Regions from separate parts of the Neobacillus sp. FW104-15D2 genome, predicted to be linked through region 2. Evidence: riboswitches for the same ligand, from Rfam matches in the RefSeq annotation. Region 2 holds a riboswitch; each other region holds the start of a gene.

Region 1 (6,083 bases), on a different contig from region 2:
CATAACAGGAAAGACAACGGTAAAATTTATAGGACTTCCTTCGGCGGATTCCCCATAGCGGTCACTATTTGTGTAAATTTCGTATGAATAATCTCCTTCCGGAACATTAGTATAAGTAACCGAAGTTCCTGTAACAATTGACTTCAACTGCTTTTGCCCATCAACGATTTGATAGACTTTATAAGATGTGGCATAGGATGCGGCATTCCACTTTAATGTAATATCATTGCCATTTGCGATAGCCGAAGTAACATTCGTCGGTGATAGTAAATTAGGGAATGTTATATTGATATCCAACCTGCTTCCCTCCACTGATTCACCAAATCTTGTGCTGACAGAATGGACCACATACGAATGTGTGCCTTCAGAAACCCTGGTAAAGATAACGGTCGGTGTAGTGGCGGTAGCCTTAAAGACTTCCTGTCCATCCAGTACCTCATAAACATTGTAGCTAGTGGCATATTGTACTGGATCCCATTTAAGTGTGATATCATTAAAATTTTGGATTGTATTAACCAAATTATTTGGTTTTTGCATTTCAGGGTAGACTAATGAAAAATTTTGCTCTGCTCCCTCAGGTGATTCTCCAAGTAAGGCTGAATATGAATAAACAAAATAATCATAGTCCCCTTCAGGCTGATTTGTATACGTTACAGTTGTAAAAGTAGTGGTAGTTTGCAAAAACTTAAGCCCTTCTATAATTCTATAGATCCTATAATTACTCGCATACTGGACTGGGCTCCACGATAATTTGATATCATTTCCGTTTGAAATCTGAGTTAGAAAGTTCGTTGGAGTTCCCATCGCCTGTCCGGTTAAATTAACATTTACAGGACTGCCATCCTTCCCCTCCCCAAATCGGGATGAGACAGAATGAATTTCATAAGTATACTGGCCGGGGGCCATACTGGAAAAAGAAGTTATAGTTCCGGTAACCGTAGCTTTTAAGGTCTTTGTACCGTTTACTAACTGGTACACTTTATAACTCGTTGCAAACGGTACAGTATCCCAGGAAAGACTGAAGCTGGTAGGCCCTGTAATACTATATTGAGAGTTTGTCGGAGCTGTCATAACAGGCCATACTAATGTAAAAGAAACGGTTGCTCCCTCGCTTGATTCACCAAATCGGCTGTTATAAGAATACACCTGATAAGAATAATCACCTGCAGCTTTATTGGTAAAACTTACGCTTGTACCAGTCGGCGAACTAACTAGGATTTTTTGACCGTTCACAATTTGATATACCCTGTAGTTGGTCGTATTCGCTGTTGCAGACCATGTTAAAGAGATATCATTTCCATTCGAAATTTGAGAATTAAAATCGGCCGGTTTTTCCATTACAACTGGATCGACTGTTACTTGAACCTGGTTGCTATCGGCTGATTCACCGAAACGACTGCTGTAGGAAGTAATTACATAGGTATAATTACCGGCAGGCATATTAGTAAATGTGGCTGCTGTTCCAGTTACTGTTGCTTTTAAAACTTTTTGATCGTCAATAACCTGATAAACCTTATAAGAATCAGCATATACTGAAGCTGTCCAGCTTAGGGCAATATCATTTAAGTTTTGAATCTTATATGCCGGATTAGCTGGAGGAGCCATTGTTATAGTATCCACTGTTAAATTGACGCTTGTTTCCGCCTCGGACTCTCCATAACGGTCACTATAAGAATGAATCTCATACTTATAATCCCCGCCCGGCTGATTTGCATAAGTAACAGTAGCTCCGGTATATGTTCCTTTGAGGATTTTCTCGCCACCAATAACCTGGTAAACCTTATAAGCAGTTGCATAGGATGCCGTTCCCCATGTTAAAACGATATCGTTTACATTTTGAAGCTTATAAGTAAAGCTGCTTGGTGGAGCCATTACAATAGGACTTACAGTTGCATTTATTTGACTGCCGTTTGCAGATGTGCCAAAACGGTCGCTGCTGCTATAAACCTTGAAGGTATAATCTCCTTCAGGCATGTTGGTAAATATTTTGCTTGTAGTAGTTACTGATGTTTTAAATAGCTCTTCACCGTTAATAACCTGGTAGATTTTATAGCTGTTAGCATAGCTCGCGGCTGCCCACTTTAGATTAATATCGTTTCCATTTGTAATTGTAAAAGATAGACTGGAAGGTTCCTTTATGAGAGGATAAACAACATTTACATCAAGAGTTGCAGTCGGGGATTCACCATACAGTGAATTCACTGCTGAAACTGCAAAAGAATTTTTACCTTCCTTCGCATTAGTAATTGTATAAGTGCGAGCAGATGATAGAGTAGTGGTTAAGAGCTTTTGTGTACCGTCATCCTGGAGCTGGTACACCTTATAGTTTTCCGCATACTGGGAAGCACCCCAATTCAAGACAATATCATTTCCATTTTGGATTGTATTTGTCAGAGTAGATGGAGCTGCCATATCAGGGTAAACAATGTTTACATCCACTGGAGCACACGGCCCTGACTCCCCGTTTGAACTTAATGTTGAGACCACATAACTATATTTTCCCTCAGCCTGATTATTTAGAGGGAAAGAAGCAGTGCTAACAGTACCTTTCAAGACAAGCTGACCATCAGTAATTTGATAGACATTATATCCTGTTGCACCGTACACTGAACTCCATACCAGCTTTCCGTCATCCGGAGTAATAGACTGGTATGTAAGATTGCTTGGCGGCAACAAAACTCCATTATCCGCTGCATATGCGGATCCAAGCGGCGTCAGAAGCTGCAATACTAATAATAGAACCGCCAGATAAATACTAATTCTATCTTTCTTCACGATTTTACCTCCACTCTTTCCTGCAAAAAAGGCATAAAAAAAGAACCTCAAACAAGGTCCATAGAGTTTAGGCTATGATTCCTTGCGGCAACCGGCTACCATCTAAAAGCACTAGTACTTTTAGTTCAGGTCCATGGCTTTGCGTCTCACAGTTTCCTATGATTTGCCCTTTTCACTTGGTTAATTATTACTATAAATCTATTTTAATCCTCATTTCTTTATTAATAAATAGGATTAAATACCTATAATTTACTAAAAATACACTTTTTTATTAGGATATAATCTATTTCTTAAGTTTAGCTCAAGATACATAAGGACTATTTGACATAGATCCTTATAAAAAGGTTTCTAAAATTACTCTCTCACCTATGAAAATTCACCCATACAAGACAATATATATATAGACAGTAAATGATTTTGTGGGGTTGAAAACGAATACGGCTAAATATGAAAATATTTTTTTTGAAAACAGACGTAATAAAATTAATGATAGGTTACAAAAGGCTACAAGAAACACCTCCTCTGGGCTAAAGGTGCAAGGCGCAGCTGATGATGCAGCAGGTCTAGCCATTTCTGAAACAACAAGGGCACAAATTAGGGGTCTTGCCCAATCCCAACGTAATATCCAGGACGGCATCGCACTCTTGAAAACCGCCGAAGATGGATTAGTGAAAACAAATGAAGATGTTCGGAGACTTTATGAATTTTCTGTATTAGCTTCCTATGATACCATGGACGACTCCTCACGATTAGGAGTTCAAGTGGAAGTAAAAGACTTACTCTCATCAATCCAGCAAACTACTGAAACGGTTCAATTCAATACACATAATCTATTAGGATCTGGTAGTAGGCTAGTTAAGATTAAAAAACTCAACTTTCAGATTGGATCTAGTTCAAATGAAAGTATGACCATTGAGTTAGTTGACCTTACAACAGGGAAATTAGGATTATCTAACGCATAAGTAGAGACAAAAGATAATGCAAAACATTTAATAGGACTGTCCCAAAAATTCATCACAGACATTTCATGGCAGCTTACAAGACTTGGTACGCAATATTCAGCCTTAGAACACAATCTTACTAACTCAATGTCCAAAATAACTTAACAAAAATTGAGGCAAATATTCGGGATGCGGATTTGGGAAAAGAAACAATGCTTCTAGCAATAAACAAAGTTCTTAGTGAAGCCGCATATTCTTTACATAAGTTTTAAGATAACGAAAAGCAACATTCGAAAAAAAACTTATTCGGAAAGTAAATTCTAGTGATAAGAACCTGCCAACCGACAGGTTCTTTTTCAATATAATTGTAAATAAATCTGAGGCGGTTTATAATTAAGAAGGAGGAACATACATTCTGTTTTATTGAGGAGGGGTGAAAGATGGATACCATTAATGATCTTCTAAAGCTGTTATCCAAACGTCCGCTTGGTTTAATATGCGGCAAACTTTTAGGAGATGCAAATCTTACAATTGAAAAGAACAAAAAACCCCGCTTACGCTTTCAACATAGTATTAAAGATAGAGAATGGTGTGAATTCTGTTATGACTGCCTAAAGGAATTCATCCCCTTAGCACCTCCTAAATACAAATATTCAACTGATTTACGCCTAAGAAATGGGTTTTCTGAATCCATTTATGTACAGTCTAAAACCTCAAATATTTTTATTCTGTTAAGGAATCTTTGGTATGAGAATAAAAAGAAAGTTGTACCTATTAAATTAATTGATGCTGTACTAACCCCTGAAGCAATAGCATGGTGGTATCAGGATGATGGCAGTTTAAAAGCCGCTAATGGTAAGCCCCAAAAAATTATCCTTTCAACAAATAGCTTTTCAATGGAGGAAAATAAAGAATTGATTAAGCTTCTTTTTAAAAAGTTTAAGCTCAAATTTTCCCTTGATGGTCAAAATAGGCTATGTATTTATGACCAACCCCAAATTCACAGATTTTTATTTATAATCAACAACTTTATTCATCCTTCTATGGTAAGAAAAAAACTCTCTAATCCAAATATAAATACCTCTCAGTATTCCAACAACAAACGGACTACTATTTACCTCCCGTCTGACATCGCTATTTCGTATCCTACAAAAGACATTAATAATATAATAGATGGAATTAATGAAGAGACGTTTATCATGTTTTCACAACAGATCATAAAGTCCAACAATAAATTAAATAAAATGTCCTATCAAATTGTCCTGACAAAAGAGCATCTCGAAAAATTATATTCCTTAAAAATACAAACAGGATTCAGTTACAGTCAAATTGTAACAACCGCATTTCTGTTTTATCAATAATAAGATTTGTTAAATGGCAGTCCTTCAATGTAAAATCAAACTTCACTTTAAGAGTTGTAAAATGCCCTGTGGTAATTGATTGGATTGGGCCAACATTGCTTGAGCAGCTTGAGAGAGAATCGAACTCTTCGTTTCACTCATGATTTCTTTCGCCATGTCGATATCACGAATTCGAGACTCGGCAGCAATGAGATTTTCAGAAGATGTATCAATATTGTTTATAGTATGTTCTAAACGATTTTGGAAGGCTCCAAACTTCGCTCTTTGCGTATTAGCGATTTGAAGAGCTTTATCTATTTTTTCAATAGCTGAAGTGGAATCGGAACTCGTCACAATTGAAAGACCATCTATTCCCAATGAATTTGACCGGACATCATTGATTTCGATTCCCAAAGAATTATTAGAATTTGCTCCAATCTGTAGATTTAGAGTTTGTTTTTCTTTAGTAAAGAAACTAAAAATGAAATCATTTCTTGGTGCGCTAGGGTTTGAATTATCAGAAATTTCAAAAGCACCAAGTATATCGGTCAACGGATCTGGATTCGCATTAAAGGTAAAGCTATTACTCCATCCCCCTGAATCTACGATATTGCCACCAGGACTGTTTAAGCCCAGGAGATAACCTTGACCACTATTATTAGTTAATGTTATTTCATTTGGAGTAGACTGGCTTAAAGTCCAATTTTGGGCAATAGATTTTTCTTCAAAGTTCCCCACTTCTCCATATTTTATCAATTGAAAATTTTCAAGGATATTTTTAATTGTTTCAGTCGGGTTATTTCCTACTAGAGTAGATAATTCCACTCTGGTCCCACCGTAAGCATTTATTGATGAAGTCACAGAGATTGAATCGGTCGAAAGAAGCGAGAGTCCGTTAAATTTTGTTGAACCTGCAATGTTATCAATAGAGGCCTTCATTTGCTCAAATTCTTGTTGAATTGCTATACGATCGTCATTGGTTAATGTATCATTACTGGCTTGAACCGCCAGTTCCCTCATTCTCTGA
Region 2 (6,083 bases):
AACACCTTCTCAAAAGGAGGCGTTTACTTTGATTTAACTTTTAATCTCTCTCCGGATTTTTTCTAAAAGGAATTGTTTTTCCTGATCCGGAACTCCTTCAACTAGTCTTGCTGCCATTACCGGAAGCATCCATTCACGTATACTTTTTTCTGAAGTGTTGGTGGCTTTTTTATAAGAGTTTAAATAGGAGCGGGCAAATGCTTTTCTTACCGTTCGAATAATAAGCTTTGTCACTTTTGGCATATCTGGTGGCAAATAAGAATAACGCAAAATCATTAGGGTTCTTGCGACATCTCCACAGGGATTTCCAGAAGCACCGGTCATCCAGTCAAGTATCTTTGGCTTTCCATCCATCAAAATAATATTTTCCGTATGATAATCTCCATGACAGACTTTATGGTCGTCCGGCAGCTGTTTCAAATACTTTAAAATTTCTTCCTTTTCTTTATCGGTTAAAAGGTTGGTGCCAAGGATGTTCCGGGACAGGTATTCCTTTTGCTGTGGTAAATTATTGGTGGCAATAGTATGGTAAGAGGCTTGTAATTCAGCAAAGAGAGCTGCATTTTTCTTTAAAAACAATGGCCGTGAAGATAGAAGTTGTGTAAAACCCTTGCCGGACATTTTTTCATATAAAATGCCCCATTTTTGATTGAATTCGATTAATTCTCCAATTCCAGGAGAAGGTATACCAAGCTGATGGATTACACTGCTGGTTTCATATTCTCTTTTAATAATATCAAAAGGTATCTTTTCATAAAAAAGCTTTAATACCTTATCCCCTTCATCTCTCCATTCATATACTTCTGCAGTATTCCCTCTCCCAATAAGTTTTCCTGCGGACATTTAATTATCTCCCTCTATACTTTTTCACAAGCAAAAAGCGAAGTTCTGTGATTTAATATATTCCTTTAAATTATCACGATTCCTTCAAATGCATCCTAGTAAAAAATAAAAAAAGAGCGACTTTTTTTGGCCACTCTTTCATAACTTATCTATAAGACAGGTTTAAGCTAATACAAGTAATTCCTCAAGCTTTTCACTAGATATTCTTAAAAATGCACTTTTCAGGTTACTCAAACACTCTTGTTTTATATGATCATTACAGACAAAATCAAAACACAGATCATCCAGTAAAATTTGGTAAGCTTCTTTTAAAGAGCCGTTAAAACTTCCAGCTGCCTTCGATTTTTCCAGGGTATTCAATAATTCTCTTTCAAAATATTCTACTGAACCAAATAAAAAAGTCATTAATCTCTTCCTTCCGTTGCTAAGGTTTGGAGAGGATAGGCTTTCTCACTTTGTATAACCAAAACTTTAGTTAGTCAAAGTCAAAATACCTTTCTCTTCAACCTTAATTCTATTTTTGATTTTATTTCGACATTTACTTACAAAAAAATTGTTTATTAGGTTTAGAACATTAATTATCTGGGTAAAACATACCGTTAGTCACTCAGTGTATAAACATCAAAAGATCTTTGGGGGTCATTTTTGTATGAGCAGAAAAGATAAAAGAAGGTATACCGTCACACTAGGCGGGAAAAGCCAAATACAGCAGGCAGTGATCATCGCTTCAAATGAAAAAGACATGTTAAAAATTCTTAGAAAATATTACAATCACTTAATCACTGATGAAAAAGGAAAAGAGACAGGTAACATTTCCTTTTTAGAATCACCATTAGCTTAAATATCTGCCTTTTTTACCGGATTGATTATTGAACCCATGGATTCCAACAAAATCTTTGCATCTGAATTCAAATAACGTAACGCTTCTTTTTTGATCAGCAGTTTTCCTTTATTCTTTATATAAACCTTTAATCCTCTTATATCAAATCTTGTAGCATATGTGTTAATAACGTTTATTTCTCCTAATTCCTGCCGCGTGAGTGTTTCAAAGTCATTATCCATATTGGTTACTAAAAACTCGAATAATTCCCTCGCGTTTCTTTTAAGCTTACTTAAATGCTGATGAAGATTAGGCATATTTGCTTCAATTAGCTTTCTAGCAGTGACAAAATCTGCTTCATCAGCACTTTTATTTATTTTTTCAATTACTTCCATCAAATGGAACATTTAACTCCCCCTCTACACCTGGTCCAAAAGACCTAAATTTATATTTCCAAAAAAAGTCTACCAAAAAGTTTTGGCAGACTGAGAGGTTAAAAAACAGAAGTTTCTTGTCCCGAACTTTTTGGCGGCCCGACGATCATAGTAAGAATACCTTAGACTCGTGGCTTTGCGTCCTTGCCTTTCAACAAGTTTGCCTTTTACAAATATATAATTTCATCATAAAACTTTCTTCCCAAAAATTCAACAATTTTTGACAAATTTCAAATAATTATTTAAATTAATGGAAAAATTTTAATCTATGTAAATAGAACTTATTATTCTTTTCCTATTTCTTCGCTTTGTTCTCTCTTCTTTTTATATAAAATCCCCCTCACTTATACGGACTAAAGTCCCAATTATTTTGTTTTCCTAATATTACGGAAGTCGAAAAAAATTTTTCCAGCTTATCATTATCTGACATAATTTTCAGTTAACAACATATTATAATTCCCCTGTAATCCTTTATATGAGCAAATTAGTTCACAGGGGGAAAAATATGAAGAAGAAAAATCGCAATAAACGAAGCAAAGTAAAACAAATGATACTGGCTGGAGCTCTAGTCACCTCGACTGTATATACAGGATTTGGCGGAAGCCTTATCTCTCCCTTTTCTGCAAAAGCAGAAACAAAAAATGTCCATCCCAGGGATCGCGTTGAACAGGTCAACCATCCTTATAATGTAATGAAAGGAAATCCTGCCCCTCAGGCAACTGGGTCTAACCTTCGTTGGTCTCCACTTGGGCCCGGTCCAATTAATGAACCTTTCCATGGGAAGGTTTTAGCTGATTCTGGACGAGTTGCAAGCATAGCTATCTCGGAAACTTCGGCAGGGAAAACCCTTTATCTTGGCTCGGCTGGCGGTGGTGTTTGGTCCTCAACAAATAATGGAAAAGAATGGAGCCCACTTACAGATAACCAGGCCTCGCTGGCAACTGGAAGTGTTGCTGTAGATCCCAATAACCCAAGTGTTATCTATGCTGGTACGGGTGAACAGCACTTTAGCGGAGATTCACGTTATGGAAAAGGAATTTTGAAGTCAGTAAATAGCGGTAAAACGTGGACGCTTTTTGGAACAGATACTTTCGGGACACAGCATATCGGAAAAGTTGCTGTAGATCCAAGCAATTCTTCTAATGTATGGGTCGCAGCTGATAATGGTCTGTATTTATCAACAGATAACGGCCATAATTATAAAAAAGTTTTTGGCGGTAGTACTACCTCCACTGGAATTGTTCAAAGAGTTACTGATGTTGTTTTGGATGCGAATTCTGCTGGTACTATTTATGTTAGTATGGGACGTTCAGGATTATGGAAGAGCACAGATGGAGGTGCTACATTTAAACAGCTTGGATCACAAACGGATGGCACCGGCCTTCCTAACTGGAACCCTGCTAATGATATGTACTCTGCCTCCATTGCAGTAGTAGAAGGAAAGGATTCTGCTTCAGATACTATCTATACTTCTTATACGAATGGTCCTGGTGCATTGATGGGTCTGTTTGTAAGCCGAGATGGTGGTGCAAATTGGTCGAAAATTAATAATGTACCAGACTATTTTGATAGTAATGTTTCTTACTATGGCTTGCCGAAGACAGGGTCAGGACAGGGCTGGTATGATAACGCCATCGCTGTAGATCCAACAAATCCTAAACATATCATTTTAGGTGGTATTACTCTAGTAGAAACAACTGATGGTGGACAAACCTGGACACAGCTTGATACATTCTTTACAAATAATTATGTGAACAGTACTCACCCGGACCAGCACAGTATTGTTTTTGACTCAAAGGGAAATGCATATATTGGAAACGATGGAGGAATTTTCGAGAAAACCGCCTCAGGAGAATTCTTAGATCTTAATACCAATCTCAGTACAGCCATGTTCTATCCAGGAATGTCGGTTGCCAATGGCGGAAACCTTATTTTAGGGGGAGCGCAGGACAATGGGACAAGCTTATTTACCGGCACAGCAGGAGCTTGGTCTCAAGTAAGAGGCGGTGACGGTGGTGTGGCCTTTATTGACCCAAGAAATACGAGTGTCATGTATTCGGAAACACAATTGGGCAGCATTGCCAAATCAACAGACGGTGGTAAGCTTTGGTATGGCGCTAGACCAACCTACATTGATGAGGCTGAAAAAGAAGATAACGATATAAATGATGAAGATATTGATAGCGATGAAATTTCACTTGTGGATGACACAAAACTCGAGGATGAGGGTGGCGGTATAGAAGATGAGGACGGGGCCTATGTTCCTTTCGTTACTCCTTATGTAGTTTCCTTGGATGCGAACAATTATAGCACCATGCTCATTGGCGCTGATCGTGTTTATAAAAGTGCATCAATTTTAGCTACACAAAACGGAATAGCAAGAAGTTCATTCAACGCAATTAGTCCTGAATTCAAGATAAAACTAAACGGAACCAATATACCTGACGCAATCAATACAATCAGCCAATCAAAAACCAATTCTAAGGTTATTTACGTTGGAACTGCTCATGGACAGGTTTTTGCTACATTTGATGGAGGTGCAAATTGGAGTCCAATCACACCTTATTCTGAAGATACAATGAATAAGCCCGACACAAACGGAAAGGTTTTTGGCATAGCAATAAATCCAGCTAATGATAAAGAAATCACTGTTGTTTACGGAGCCAACGGCTATTATGCTCCTGCAGAAGGCCTTAACAATCACGTATACTTTACATCAGATGCTTCTGAGGCAATTCCTTCTTGGAAAAACCTATCCGCAAAGCTGCCAATCTCCTTTGTAGATTCTGTAGCTTATGTTGGAAACTCAGTAATTATCGGAACTGAGCTAGGAGTTTACATTGCAAAACCTGGAAGCGATAATTGGTTTAATCTTGGACAAGGACTGCCAAACGTACCAGTCACTACAATTGCCGACGCAGGTCAAGGGAAAATAGTAGTTGGAACTTACGGTCGTGGTGCCTACAGTTTACAGCTTCCAAATGATCTTGGAAGTCTATTAAAATAACTTTTATAAATTAATTTGTTTTATGAGGCCAAAATTTGAGGATTTTGGCCTTTCCTTTATTATATCGAAACAAATAAATCTACCCTGCACTTTCCCACAGGATTTTCGGCTGAATTGTTCAAATTAAATTCTCAGTTATTGCGATATAATCAACCTTCATTCCTTCTCCCCTTTTGACCTCATTGTGCAGATCCACAAAATGATTAAAGTAATTTATTTTGAAATTTTGAAAGTTCAATCTCAATATAAAGGAATCCCTTTCCTATTAAACCGTTGATACAGCAATGACTAATGCATCCACTAATTTTTCCGTTAAAAAATGTTTGAATTAGCTGCCCTCCGCCTTCCAGCTAAAATAAAGGTATGAAATTCTCCTGAATAGCCTGTACCTCTGTCAAAAAAAAGAAAAGAGAGCATAAAAAATGCCCTCCTTCATTAATATAACTTCTTAAACTGCCGATGGAGCTGTTAGCATTTCACTAAGTCGAGAGAGTATTCGTTGGAATTCACGAATAAAGTTCATCAATCTGTATAACCTATGCTGGAAATTTAGTTTGTATACAATTAGCTCGATGATCCTTAGAAGTTCCATAACCCTTCACTCCCCATTGAAGTTATATTAGGTGTTATTAACCACCACTCTTTATTCTTCTTTGTTCGTTAAAATATATACTTTTGTCCAGCATAATACATAAAAAAGAAAAGACTTGTAAAAATTACTCTTAGTAAAAAGTTATTTACAGGGAGTGGCAGGAATGACAGAAAAGCCCGCACTATCTGCAAGTGAGCTTGCAACATTATGGATGACTTTTCCAAGAGAAAACCTTTATTTTACGGTTTTTAGAATATCTTATTCCTAATGCAGATGATGAAAAATCCTTAAAGATTTTGACTAAATTATATGGTCACCTTGATAAGTACATAGAGAAAGTAACCACCCTTTTTGAAAATGAAGGCGCTGCTTTACCGATTGCTTTTT
Region 3 (6,083 bases), on a different contig from region 2:
GAAACACGCAGCCGATATGAAGCTCTTGTGCCAATGTTTGAATTGATGGAAGAACTCGCTTCTATCCTTCGGGGAAAGAGAATGAACCGTGGAGCCATTGATTTTGATTTCAAAGAATCAAAGGTTTTGGTTGATGAGGAAGGAAAGCCGTCTGATGTCGTGCTTCGGGAACGGTCTGTAGCAGAACGTTTAATTGAGGAATTTATGCTTGCTGCCAATGAAACAGTGGCGGAGCATTTCCACTGGATGGAAGTTCCGTTTATCTATAGAATTCATGAAGATCCTAAAGAAGATAAATTGAGACGTTTCTTCGAATTTATAACGAACTTTGGTTATATTGTCAAAGGTACAGCCAATAATGTTCACCCAAGGGCCTTACAGGAGATTATTGAAGAGGTACAGGGCAAGCCGGAGGAAATGGTAATATCAACAGTTATGCTTCGCTCTATGCAGCAGGCAAAGTATTATCCTGAAAGTTTGGGACACTTTGGGCTATCAACAGAGTTTTATACCCACTTTACATCTCCAATCCGCCGTTATCCGGATTTAATAGTCCACCGCTTAATCAGGACCTATTTAATCGACGGAAAACTGAATGAAGCCGTTAGAGCAAAATGGAATGCAAGGCTTCCTGAAATTGCCGATCATACCTCTAAAATGGAACGCCGAGCTGTAGATGCGGAACGCGAAACAGATGAATTGAAGAAAGCGGAATACATGGAGGATAAAATTGGTGAGGAGTATGATGGCATTATAAGCTCAGTTACCAATTTCGGTATGTTCGTTGAACTGCCAAATACGATTGAAGGGCTTGTCCATGTCAGCTACATGACGGATGATTATTATCGTTTTGATGAACGCCAGTTTGCGATGATTGGTGAGCGCACCGCGAACGTCTTCCGAATTGGTGATGAAATTACAGTCAGGGTAGTAAAGGTTAACAAGGATGAACGGTCGATCGACTTTGAAATTGTCGGCATGAAAGGTAAGAGACCGGAAAGGCCTTCAGCTCCTAAAGTATTTAAAACAGGCAGTGACTCGAAAAAGCCCCGCCGTGGCAGGGATGAAGGTCCAAGCGCTGTAGGAAGAGGAGCAGGCTCTGATTCTGATAAGCCAAAAGCGAAAAAGAAAAGAAAATTTTACGATAATGTCCCTAAAAATAAAAGCACAAAGCGGAAAAATAAACGCTGAGAAAGGAAGAGAGGGCCGTTTCGGCTCTCTCCTTCGTTGTAGGGGAGAAGGGAATCTGCTAAAATAAAGGCAATGTAAGGGGGAAGAAACATGCCAAAGGGTATAGGTAAGGTTCTGGCACAAAATAAAAAGGCATACCATGACTTTTTTATCGAAGAAACATATGAAGCTGGCATTGTTCTGCAAGGAACAGAAATTAAGGCTATCCGTGCTGGACGCATTAACTTAAAGGATTCCTACTGCAGGATTCAAAATAATGAAATCTTTTTATACAGCATGCATGTGAGCCCGTATGAGCAGGGAAACCGCTATAATCATGATCCATTGCGGACAAGAAAGCTCTTGCTGCACGGCCGTGAAATTGCCAAGCTCTTGGGTGAAACAAAGCAGGCGGGATATGCACTTATTCCTTTAAAGCTGTATTTGAAAAATGGTTTTGCCAAAGTTTTAATTGGTCTTGCAAAGGGTAAAAAGCATTATGACAAGCGTGAGGATTTAAAGCAGAAAGAAGCCAAACGCGATATCGAGCGCGCTTTCCGCGATCGGCAGAAAATATAGCCAATTGCGCCTTTGTTAGTCTCTGCTTACAGATACTTACAATTGAATTTTTCTGTAACTGTGATATACTTATTTATGTCGCAGGGATGCGGCAACGACTTAATGCTCAGCTAAAGCTGAGATTCCGACGTTTTCTTATATATGGGGACGCTACGGATTCGACAGGGATAGTTCGAGCTTAGGTTGCGAGTCGAGGGGATCGGCCTCGTAAAAACGTCAAAGCCATAACTGGCAAAACTAACAACAACCTCGCTTTCGCAGCTTAATACTGCATAGCGGTTCCTCCCTCCATCGCCCATGTGGTAGGGTAAGGGACTCACTCTAAGTGGGCTACGCCGGATTCCACCGCCTGAGGATGAAGGAAGAGAACAACCAGGCTAGCTGACTGGACGCCTGTCGACAGGCATATGGATCAGTGAAGCGCCAATATGTCGACTACACTCGTAGAAGCTTAAGTGCCGATGTTTCTGGACGTGGGTTCGATTAGTAATTAGTCGCCTTATGTGGTAACACATAAGTGATAATTCGGCTTTATCGGTGAAACCTAACCCGCTTTAGCGGCAAGGCAATGCCGAGCGGTATGTGGAGCAATCCAACAGCCGTGTATCGACTTATAGGCTGCCACTTTAGTGGTAGTACTAGGATGCGAAATCAACTCCTAATGGAGAAAATCTATGTTTCGCATAATACGCCGGAGGACCTGTAATCAGGTTCAAGATATAGTCAGTGCCATGACGAAAGCATGGAAGAGCACGTCCCACCGTCTCCACCATACATAGGTGGATAAAGCCTAGCAATTTTAAAATTGCTAGGCTTTTTTATTTTAGCTAATCAGAATTTATATCTATAAATTCTGAACGCATAAGCAAAACTAAGGCATCCGCCAAAAAGGACTTGGCGAATGCCAAGTTTTTCTAAGGTTAAGTTAAATGATGTTGTAGATAAAAGGGATTAGGTTGCTTCCTCAATAATAATTTACATAATGAAAATCTATAAAGCAATTTTGTCGAATTTAGTTGTCTGAAAATGTCGATAATTTGATCTTTTAAATTAGGTATATTTAACTATATAATCAACTTGCAAGTAGTTCTTAAGTACCGATAAATTTGAGAGTCTACTTGCATAATAACTTTCAATAGAATAAACAGAAGGGCAAACTACCTGAAAGGGTAAGGCGCAAAGCTATAGGGGCTAAAGCGAAATGCAATGCCAGCCAGCTGCACTTAAGATATTTAAGAGCCCTTTTACCTTAATAAAAGGGCTCTTAATATTTATGCGCAATCCTTTCTCTGCTTTAAGATTTTTGAAAATCTATGGAGGATGGTGAACGAAATGAAATTTAAAATTACAATGTTTTTATTTTTCGCGGCTATGTTTGTTTTATCTGCAGCATCTGCTTACAAGCTTGACTAAATCTGTCTAAAATCTGATTAATAGGAGGATTAAAAATGAAATTGCTTAATCTTTTAAGTCGATTTTTAATGGGACCATCCTTCGCTTGGAAGTTAGACTGATTTAAAGATCAGATGAAGTATTTCTGGGCCATGGAAAAGAGTTTAGTTTAGGGCCGGAGGAGGCTAACTCCGGCTCCTTTGCCTGTTATTTAAGAGCATTTGGGGTGAATGATATGTTTGTTGATAGCATTATTATAGGAATTATCGCTTCATTAATTATGGGTGGAAGTTTGCAGCAGCTTGTTACTGTTAAACTTATTCATCCCTGGCTGATTGCAGTCTCTTTTATTATTCAGTTTGGTGCCATTTATATTTTCCCTGAACATTTATTGATGGCAGTTTGTGCTAGTACCATCGGACTTTTAATTTTCTGCCTGGTGAACTATAAGGATAAAGGTTTTAAGTATATGGTAATCGGTATTTTTATGAATGTACTGGTGATGCTGGCCAACAAGGGGAGAATGCCTGTTGATGTTCAAGCGGCAAAAGCATTATCGCCTGAAGACTTCCCTGCATTTATGGCAGGTGAATACGGAAAACATATACCGATATCAGCCCATACCCATTTGAATTTTTTAGGTGATATTTTCTTCCTCCAGTATCCATATCCTCGGCCGATTATTATAAGTCTTGGGGATATTGTTTTATCCATTGGTGTAATTCTCTTTTTATATAAAGCAATGGCAAAAAGTAATAAAAAGTCTAAGGAAGTGGTGGGGTATGGAGCGTAACTTATTGCTAAATAGCTATCAAGTGTTATGCTTATCCATATTTTTGTTTCTCTCTTTTCTTTTATATCAGCCAATTAATGAAAGCACCTGGATTCTCGTTATTACCTTTGCGGGTGCTGCAACCCTATTTGATGAGCGCCCCATTGTTCTTCCATCTAGCGATAACTTATCATTAGTTACCCCATTGCTGTTTACCGCCGGTGTTTTATATGGTGTTTTTTCTATTTTTTTAATTAATATTTGTATGGTTGCTTTTCTAATTATGATAAATCCAAAAAAGTGGGTTTCACACGCTTTTAATGGGATTCAGTACAGCCTTTCAGGTTATATAGGCTTTTTCTTCTTTAACCTGTTATTTAACCCGAAAATGGATTCCTTGATTACTAATCTTCCCGCTTTTATCTCTTATGCGATTAGCTTTTTTATATCAAATGTTTTATTTTTATCTATTTATCTTTGCCTGCGTTCAAGAAAATCTATTGTAAACTTTTTGAAAATTTTCTTAGAAAGAAAAGCGGTTCTTATTTATTTTACTATGATGGCTTTAGGCCTTATTATGGCGGTAGTAGTGCGTGAAGAAGGCATTTTAGGAATAATTTTATTTTGTTTAATCATGTGGACTTTAGGAGTTTCCTATAGAAGTTATTATCAAATGTTTGATCATTTTCGTTCTTTAAGTGAGAAGGATGAGCTTACAAAGTTGTTCAATCACCGTTACTTCCAGGAAAATCTCGACATAACTATAAAAAACGAGGAGAAAGGTGCTCTCCTTTTAATAGATCTTGACCATTTTAAAGTATTTAATGACACTTTTGGCCACCCGGAAGGTGATAAATTACTGAGGGAGCTGGCAGGAATACTAACTGATACAATTCCTTCAAGTGGTATTGTATGCCGATATGGAGGAGAGGAGTTTGCTATTATTCTCCCAGGTGAAGATACCAATTCCGCCATTCAAATTGCAGAGGATATTCGAAGAGTAGTATCTGAACATCCTTTTAAAGGAAGAGAACATATGCCTCAGAAGAAGATTACTGTTTCGATTGGCATTTCAACATTCCCTGATATGGGCCACTCCAGAGAACAATTAATTATGCTTGCTGACCAGGCATTATATAAAACAAAATACAGCAGCCGAAACAGAGTCCAGCTGTATACCTCAGTTATTGATGAATTAAAAGGCAATTATCAATTTGATTCTGACGAGGAAGAAGAAGTAATTCAAACATTAAAGACATTTTTAATGATTATAAATTCAAAAGATCGTTATACCTATGGACATACAGAAAGAATTATGGAATATTCTGAACGGCTGGCTAGGAAAATTGGCCTTTCTAAAACAGAAGTTAAGAATATCCGCTATGGTGCCCTTATTCATGATATAGGTAAGGTTGAAGTACCAACGGAAGTCTTAAATAAAACCTCTAAGCTTACGAATAGTGAGTGGGAAACCATTAAAATGCATGTCATCTGGGGAGAGCAGATGGTTCAATCGATTAAAGAGCTTAAGGATTGCTTGCCGATGATTAGGCATCACCACGAACGATATGATGGAAAAGGATATCCAGACCAGCTTAGCAGTGAGTCTATCCCGCTTGCGGCACGAATTTTAACAATAGCAGATTGTTTCGATGCGATGACTACTAATCGCCCGTATCAAAAAGCAATCTCTCCTGGAGAAGCTATTGATGAAATCATTCGCTGCTCTGGTACACAATTTGACCCGCAATTAGTTCAGCCTTTCATCGAAGTAATTTCCGAATTAAAACCGGAACTCCAACTCTTTTATAAAAAGGAAGCATAATTTTAAACCTATGAAACCATAATGTATGTCGAAAGAAATGCCTAGAGTGAAAATCAAAAGACAAGTTTATAAATGTAATAAAAAAGAAGACCCGTCGGTCTTCTTTTTTATTAAACAGTAAACTTTTTAATAGCATTATTTAAATCATTAATTTCGTCGTTTAACTTTGTTGCTGAATCTGAAACAACTTGAATAGCTCTTTGTTGTTCTTCGATAGAAGAAGTTACTTCTTCTGTGGAAGCAGCAGTTTGCTGACTTACGGCAGCAATACTTTCGATTGAAGCTGTCAGACTTTCTTTTGCATTAAGTAAACCTTGCATATCCAGGCTAACGGTAGATATGGAA
Region 4 (6,083 bases), on a different contig from region 2:
TTGTTCCAAAATTTTCATTTTATCCACCTAATTGTCTGCATTATTTCAGGATCTTGGAAGAGAGTTTAAAGAAAGGACAACACCACTGCTATCCCGGAACCAATAGCAAAAGCAGTTAAAAAGGCTTCCGCCCCTTTAGACAGCCCCGAAACAAGATGCCCCGCCATTAAATCCCGGACAGCGTTCGTAATTAAAAGTCCAGGGACTAGTGGCATTACTGATGCAATAATAATTTTATCCAGCTCCTGCCCAACTCCCAGTTTTACAAACAATGCTGAAAGAAATCCTATAATAAAGGAGGCCAAAAACTCCGAAAAAAACTTGATGGGCAAAAACCGGTGAAAGTAAACCAGTCCAAGAAACCCAAAGCCTCCAGCAATCACTGAAGGAAGAAAGTCATTCCAGGTTCCGTTAAACATTATAAGAAAGCAGCCGCTTGCTATAGCTGCCGCTGCAACTTGCACCGAAAAAGGGAATGTAAGGTTTTGTAAATCTACTTCTTTTAGAAGATGTTTTGCTTCAAGAAGGTCTATTTCAAAACTGCTAATGCTGCGTGAGATGCTATTTACCATGGTCACTTTTTTTAAATCGGTGGACCTTTCCGATATACGAGTCAGCTTTGTTCTGGTTGGACCGGTTCCTTCTGCTGAAAAAATAATTCCAGTAGGGGTTACATAACTATGTGATTGACGGATTCCAAACGCAGCTGCCATTCTCATCATGGTATCCTCTACACGGTATGTTTCAGCCCCGCTTTGCAGCATGATTTTTCCGGCCAGCAGGCAGACTTCCATCACTTCTTCAGTTGAATGATTCATTACTTCCATAAAAATCTCCCTGGCAATCAATAGTACTATCTTCTACAGTTTAAAGGAAAAAACAAATATTAATCAAATCCTAAGAAAAAGCAAAAGGGACACGTTTGGCTCCGTAAGGTATATTATGATGAGTTAAATTCACCACGTCCTCGAAAAAGCTGCGCTATTCCTTGGTGCGATACTCCCGAAGCTTTCCTTTTCCTGTGGGCCTCGGCTTCAACAGAGATAAAGGAAACACGAAGCATGAAATGATTTGATGTTGACTTATCGTAAGAGGAAGTGGGTTGGATACTAGGACAGCTATAGAAAAAAGCCCCCTGAAGAAATGTTGAGGGCCGCTTTCTATATTTATACTAAAATAGGTTCCCTCATCATTTTTTCAATGTCAGAAGGAATGGATGGCTTCCCATACAAGTAACCCTGCATTCTGGAGCATCCCAGCACCTGAAGAAAAGCTGATTGCTGTTCCGTTTCTACACCCTCTGCTATTACATCAAGGCCAAGATTGTTGGCCATTGTTATAATAGAAGAAATAATGGCCTCATTAGCATAATCCTTACCAATCTCAACAACAAATTCCCGGGCGATTTTTAAAGTATCTATTGGAAAATTAGTTAAATAGGACAAGGATGAATATCCGGTTCCAAAATCATCGACTGAAATCGAGATTCCCATATCCCTGAGCTGCGAGAGTTTATTATTAACAAGCGTCCGGTCTTTGGCAGCTATTCCTTCTGTAATCTCCAGATCAATCATTCCCGGCTCAATTCCTATTTCGGCTATGATTGATTTGACTGTATGTATCATGTTTTTTTGATAAAAATGTCTAGGTGATAAATTCACACCAACCTTGATATTTATCCCTTCAGTCCTCCACTTTTTTGCCTGCAGGCAGGCCATTTTAAGAACCCACTCACTAATAGGGACTATAGAACCCGTCTCTTCGGCAATCGGAATAAATTCCGCTGGTGAAATAAAGCCGTATTGAGGGTGATTCCAGCGTAATAATGCTTCGGCACCCACAATCCTTCCTTCTTTACTATCGATTTGGGGCTGATAGTGAAGTAAAAATTGGCCATGCTTTAAGGCATAATATAAATCGTTTTCCAATTCCAGTCTTCTTGAAGAGGAAGCAGCCTTCGAGGGGGAATAGATGGCATAACCATTTTTCCCGTTTTCTTTCACTCTGTACATGGCTATATCTGCATTCTTCAATAACTCCTCTCCTGTCAAACCGTCCATTGGATAAATAGAGATTCCAATACTTGCTGAAATCAGCAGTTCATGACCATTGACATGAAAAGGCTGTCTTAGAGATTGGAGCACTTTTTCAGCCCTCATTAAGGCATCTTCTTCAGATTTAATCCCTTTCGAGAATAGGACGAATTCCGCTCCGCCCTGCCTTCCAACCACTTCATTTGTAGCAATAAGCCCTTTTAGCCTACCACCGACTAAATGAAGCAGCTGATCTCCCAGAGTATGTCCAAGAGTGTCATTAATAATATTAAAACGATCTAAATCGATAAACATAATTCCATGCATATCATTTTTATTAATGTTGACAGCTTCATTCAAAACCTTCTCAATCATTCTTCTGTTTGGAAGGCCTGTAAGCAGGTCATTGTAAGCCATATTTCTGATTTTCTCTTCATTTCTTTTATTATCCGTAATATCTTTTGCTATCCCAAATACTCCCGTAACTTGGTTTTCAATTATAATTGGAACTATTGTAAATGAAGCAATCGTTTCAGTAACAAACAGTTGAATTTCAAAGCCCTTTGAATAACCCTTTATAGCCTCTGAAAAGATTTCGGTTACCACTTCCCTATTTTGCTCACTTACAATCTGTAAAAAATGCCGTCCGGCCAATTCATAACTTTGTAGTCCCAAAAGTTTTTGGCAAGCCTCATTGGAAGATGTAAATATCCCTTCAAGGTTCACAGAAAAAACGGCATCCGGATGATTATGAAAAAGAGAGCTGTAACGTTGTTCGCTATAGGTTAGTTCTCTGGTCCTTTCTCCATATTGCTTAAGCAGCTTATGGTTATCAATAAGAATAGCAACCTGACGAAGAATAATTAAAACGATAGTCGCTTCGGATCCAACCACCAGAGTTTTGTCCCCAGCCCCTTTTTCGGCAATAAACAGAAAAAGAAGGGCAACGGCCATATACGGTAAAAGAAAGCGAACAAAAAAAGATGTTTTTTGAAACAAACCGGTTTGTTTTAACCCTTTATGCTTTACTTTATCTCCGCCTCTTAGACCGGCAAGTCCAACTAGCAAAACAGAAAGGGGATATAAAGGATCTATAAAACTCCCTGAAATGTAAGTGTCAGTAGTCCGCATATACAGATAAAAGGTATCAGCGAAAACCTGAATTAGAAGTCCCCACATAATAAACTTCATGCTTTTCTTTTGAAAGATGTTATTTGAAAAAACATAAATATTTAAAATGCCCAGAAACAGCGCCAAATCGCCAACCGGCGTTCCTAAGGAGACAAGCATAAATAACGGAGAAACCTCTGAAACTTCGAGAATAGGCTTTATAAAAAAGCTCCAGCTAAAAGTTGCAGCAACCGTCATGGTAATAGCCATACTCAAAAGAGTTTTAATTGCTTTGTACTGTTCTCTTGCTTTAACAAGCTGATATGTTAAAGCCGAAAAGTAAAAGAATATTTGAAGCATATAAAAAATATCGGCATAACCAGGATAAGGCACATTAATTTTTAAATGGTTTTCATAATAATCCCCGATTACTTCTGCTGTAAAAAAGCTTAACGCCCCAAGGAAAAGGAGGAACCAAAACGGCCTGCCTACCACTTTTTCCTTTTTCCAAGCAAGGAATAGCCAAATCGATGAAAGCAGTGGAGCAAAAGTTGAAAAAGCATTTCCTCCAGGAATCAGCATTCTATCATTCATTTTCCAGTAAAGAATCCATCCATAATAACTAAATAAATAGAGAACAATAAAAAGAAAGAGAACCCATTTTCTGCGGCTATTTTCCATTTTTCCACTCCTGCTGTATGTCAGAGATGATGTAATAAAAAAACTGCCTTTTTTTGCGAAAAGGCAGTACCAATCTGAAAAAATTTTTTTTGCTCAGATAACCGGCAACCCGGCTGCCATAGTGAAAACACCTTAGGCCCGTAGCTTTGCGTCCTCACCTTTCAATGAGTTTGCCTTTTCAGTAGATTCAGTTTTTATGATATGAGCCTTATTTTACCACACATAATAATCAAATGGACTCATTTTTTTCCACATATAGCATAAAAAATAGTTATTCCAAGGTCTATAAGCCTGTATTTTTGACATAATTAAGCAAAAATAAATTTAATCAAACGTTTGATTAAATTTCTATAAGGCCTTATTTAAAAAGGACTTTTCCACAGCCTTATCCAATTCAGGGCTTAATTTGCTTCTTGTTGGAAATGCCATCCTGTAAAACTCAATGGAAAGGTTTTTGCTGTCTTCAATTACCTTCAGCTTTTTCTCGGGTTCATTTTTAGCATAAACTTCTACAACAGCATCAGTCCCTCCACTATTTAATTCCAATAGCCAAATTGTTATTTTCGAGTTTTTTAAGATTTTTATTGTCTTTTCAAACATCTTTTCTACTGCTTCCTGCCCTATTGTTCGTGCTGGACTGCAGCTGCTTTCTTTTTCAGGTCTTCCGCACTAGCTTCGGCACTAAGATCTTATTAATAGAAAGGAAATACGGAAGAGAAAAATCATAAGTCTGCTTCCGCTCATCATTAAAACGTTTTCATATACCAAATAATAATGAAACACGATAGAAAAAAGAGCCTAATAGGAGATGGTGACTTTCCCCCTTAGGCTCTTTTGCTATAATCATAATTTAATTTTTTCCAGCTTTATTATTTGAACTTCCTTTTCCCGGATTGGATGGGTCTTCCCCTTTTATATCTGTGCTAGTATTATCCGCAGGCTCTGAACCATTTCCCAGACCATTATTATTTTTAACCTTTTCTTTTTTATATTTTTCAGTATGTGAAGCCTTTGTACTCTTAGTAACAGTGTTTGTTTTCTTAGTCTGCTGCTTTCCTTTGCCAGGATTAGAAGGGTCAACTCCTTTGACGTCTGATGCAGTTCCATCCCCTGGCTCTGAGCCATTACCTAATCCATTATTATTTTTAACTTTTTTCTTCCTTTCAACAGGCTGACTGGTTGTGGATGATGTTCTTGGTTTTACTGCTGTATTTGTTGTCTCTGTTGTGCCCGGTGGTTGTACTGGGATAACTTTTGAAGTTATAGACTTAGAGGTGATTTCACTTGTATTTGAAGTATTATCTTTCGCTTGTGGTGTACCAGTGCTGTTTTGAATATAACGATTTAGGTATTCATAATAATTGCTTGTAAATGTACTTTGCTTCGTACCTGTAACCTTTTCCGTTCCTGGAGGGATGGCTGCTGCGGCTAAAACAGCTGCATATCGGGATTGCAATTGCTCAAGCATCGCTGCTACTTCCTGTTTTGAGAGGGATCCATCCTGATCCTTAGATAACGCTTCCATAAGGCTGGTCATTACCATCATATCACTTGCTGAGGGAATAACTGAAACCTGTGTCTGGCCCGAACCGCATCCACAATTACAATCCTTTTCTCCTGAAGTTGCCCATACTTTAGGCATAATACTCCCCCCGGCAAAGCCTAAGGCGATTAAAAAGGTGAAAAATAGGATTTTTTTCATATTTACTTTCTCCTTCCAAATTTGGTATAATTATATATTTACAAATTTGGAAATATTAAACTTCGAATGTCCTATTTTTAAAAATTTTTTAGTCCAAATTATGCATCTTCCAACTTCTTTTTTCCATTTAAAAAATGAGTTAAACCAAAACATGCCATATGTCCCCTGATATTTTTCACATTTAATCAGCTTTTACTATTTAAATAGTACTTTAGTACATTAACAGTTAAGCCTTAATGGATATATAGGAAAACATTAGAAAAACTTGGCATTCGCCAAGTCCGTTTTGACGGATGCCTTAGTTTTGCTTATGCTTCAGAATTTATGGATATAAATTCTGATTAGCGAACAAAAGGGATAAGCACCATGATCAGATGATGAAAGTTTAAACAACAAAAAACCGCCCTTATCAGGCGGTGAATGTACCCTGCATTGACAGGAGATCCTCAAAGTCACTTGCTTTAACCGGCTTGCTGTAATAATATCCTTGCATTTCCGTACATTCATTTTCAAGCAGATATTGAATCTGGTAAGCCTCTTCTACTCCCTCCGCTATT

What was found. Region 2 has a riboswitch for cyclic di-GMP ahead of AC3WR0_RS08875 (hypothetical protein). Riboswitches for the same ligand answer to the same signal wherever they lie in the genome.
Region 1: it holds a riboswitch for cyclic di-GMP, as region 2 does, so the genes downstream of both, AC3WR0_RS04875 (OmpL47-type beta-barrel domain-containing protein) here and AC3WR0_RS08875 (hypothetical protein) in region 2, are expected to answer to the same signal.
Region 3: it holds a riboswitch for cyclic di-GMP, as region 2 does, so the genes downstream of both, AC3WR0_RS04580 (DUF5317 domain-containing protein) here and AC3WR0_RS08875 (hypothetical protein) in region 2, are expected to answer to the same signal.
Region 4: it holds a riboswitch for cyclic di-GMP, as region 2 does, so the genes downstream of both, AC3WR0_RS09305 (DUF4084 domain-containing protein) here and AC3WR0_RS08875 (hypothetical protein) in region 2, are expected to answer to the same signal.

What each region holds. Positions count from the first base shown of each region.
Region 1 covers NZ_JBYTCJ010000004.1:56,377-62,459, reverse strand. The annotation lists gene AC3WR0_RS04875 (OmpL47-type beta-barrel domain-containing protein) at 1-2,775, opposite strand, end outside; cyclic di-GMP riboswitch class I at 2,859-2,953, opposite strand; gene AC3WR0_RS04870 (flagellin N-terminal helical domain-containing protein) at 3,201-3,737, shown strand; gene AC3WR0_RS04865 (endonuclease) at 4,157-5,077, shown strand; gene AC3WR0_RS04860 (flagellin N-terminal helical domain-containing protein) at 5,120-6,083, opposite strand, start outside.
Region 2 covers NZ_JBYTCJ010000008.1:140,875-146,957, reverse strand. The annotation lists gene AC3WR0_RS08890 (phosphotransferase) at 34-843, opposite strand; gene AC3WR0_RS08885 (hypothetical protein) at 1,006-1,248, opposite strand; gene AC3WR0_RS08880 (hypothetical protein) at 1,493-1,684, shown strand; gene AC3WR0_RS08875 (hypothetical protein) at 1,681-2,070, opposite strand; cyclic di-GMP riboswitch class I at 2,188-2,272, opposite strand; gene AC3WR0_RS08870 (hypothetical protein) at 2,603-5,104, shown strand; gene AC3WR0_RS08865 (DUF3231 family protein) at 5,993-6,083, shown strand, end outside.
Region 3 covers NZ_JBYTCJ010000003.1:231,033-237,115, reverse strand. The annotation lists gene rnr (ribonuclease R) at 1-1,191, shown strand, start outside; gene smpB (SsrA-binding protein SmpB) at 1,282-1,749, shown strand; RNA gene ssrA (transfer-messenger RNA) at 1,901-2,235, shown strand; cyclic di-GMP riboswitch class I at 2,891-2,974, shown strand; gene AC3WR0_RS04580 (DUF5317 domain-containing protein) at 3,377-3,934, shown strand; gene AC3WR0_RS04575 (bifunctional diguanylate cyclase/phosphohydrolase) at 3,924-5,738, shown strand; gene AC3WR0_RS04570 (methyl-accepting chemotaxis protein) at 5,849-6,083, opposite strand, start outside.
Region 4 covers NZ_JBYTCJ010000009.1:68,342-74,424, forward strand. The annotation lists gene AC3WR0_RS09295 (threonine/serine exporter family protein) at 1-18, opposite strand, end outside; gene AC3WR0_RS09300 (threonine/serine exporter family protein) at 66-827, opposite strand; gene AC3WR0_RS09305 (DUF4084 domain-containing protein) at 1,167-3,824, opposite strand; cyclic di-GMP riboswitch class I at 3,925-4,009, opposite strand; gene AC3WR0_RS09310 (hypothetical protein) at 4,173-4,424, opposite strand; gene AC3WR0_RS09315 (hypothetical protein) at 4,675-5,526, opposite strand; gene AC3WR0_RS09320 (putative bifunctional diguanylate cyclase/phosphodiesterase) at 5,936-6,083, opposite strand, start outside.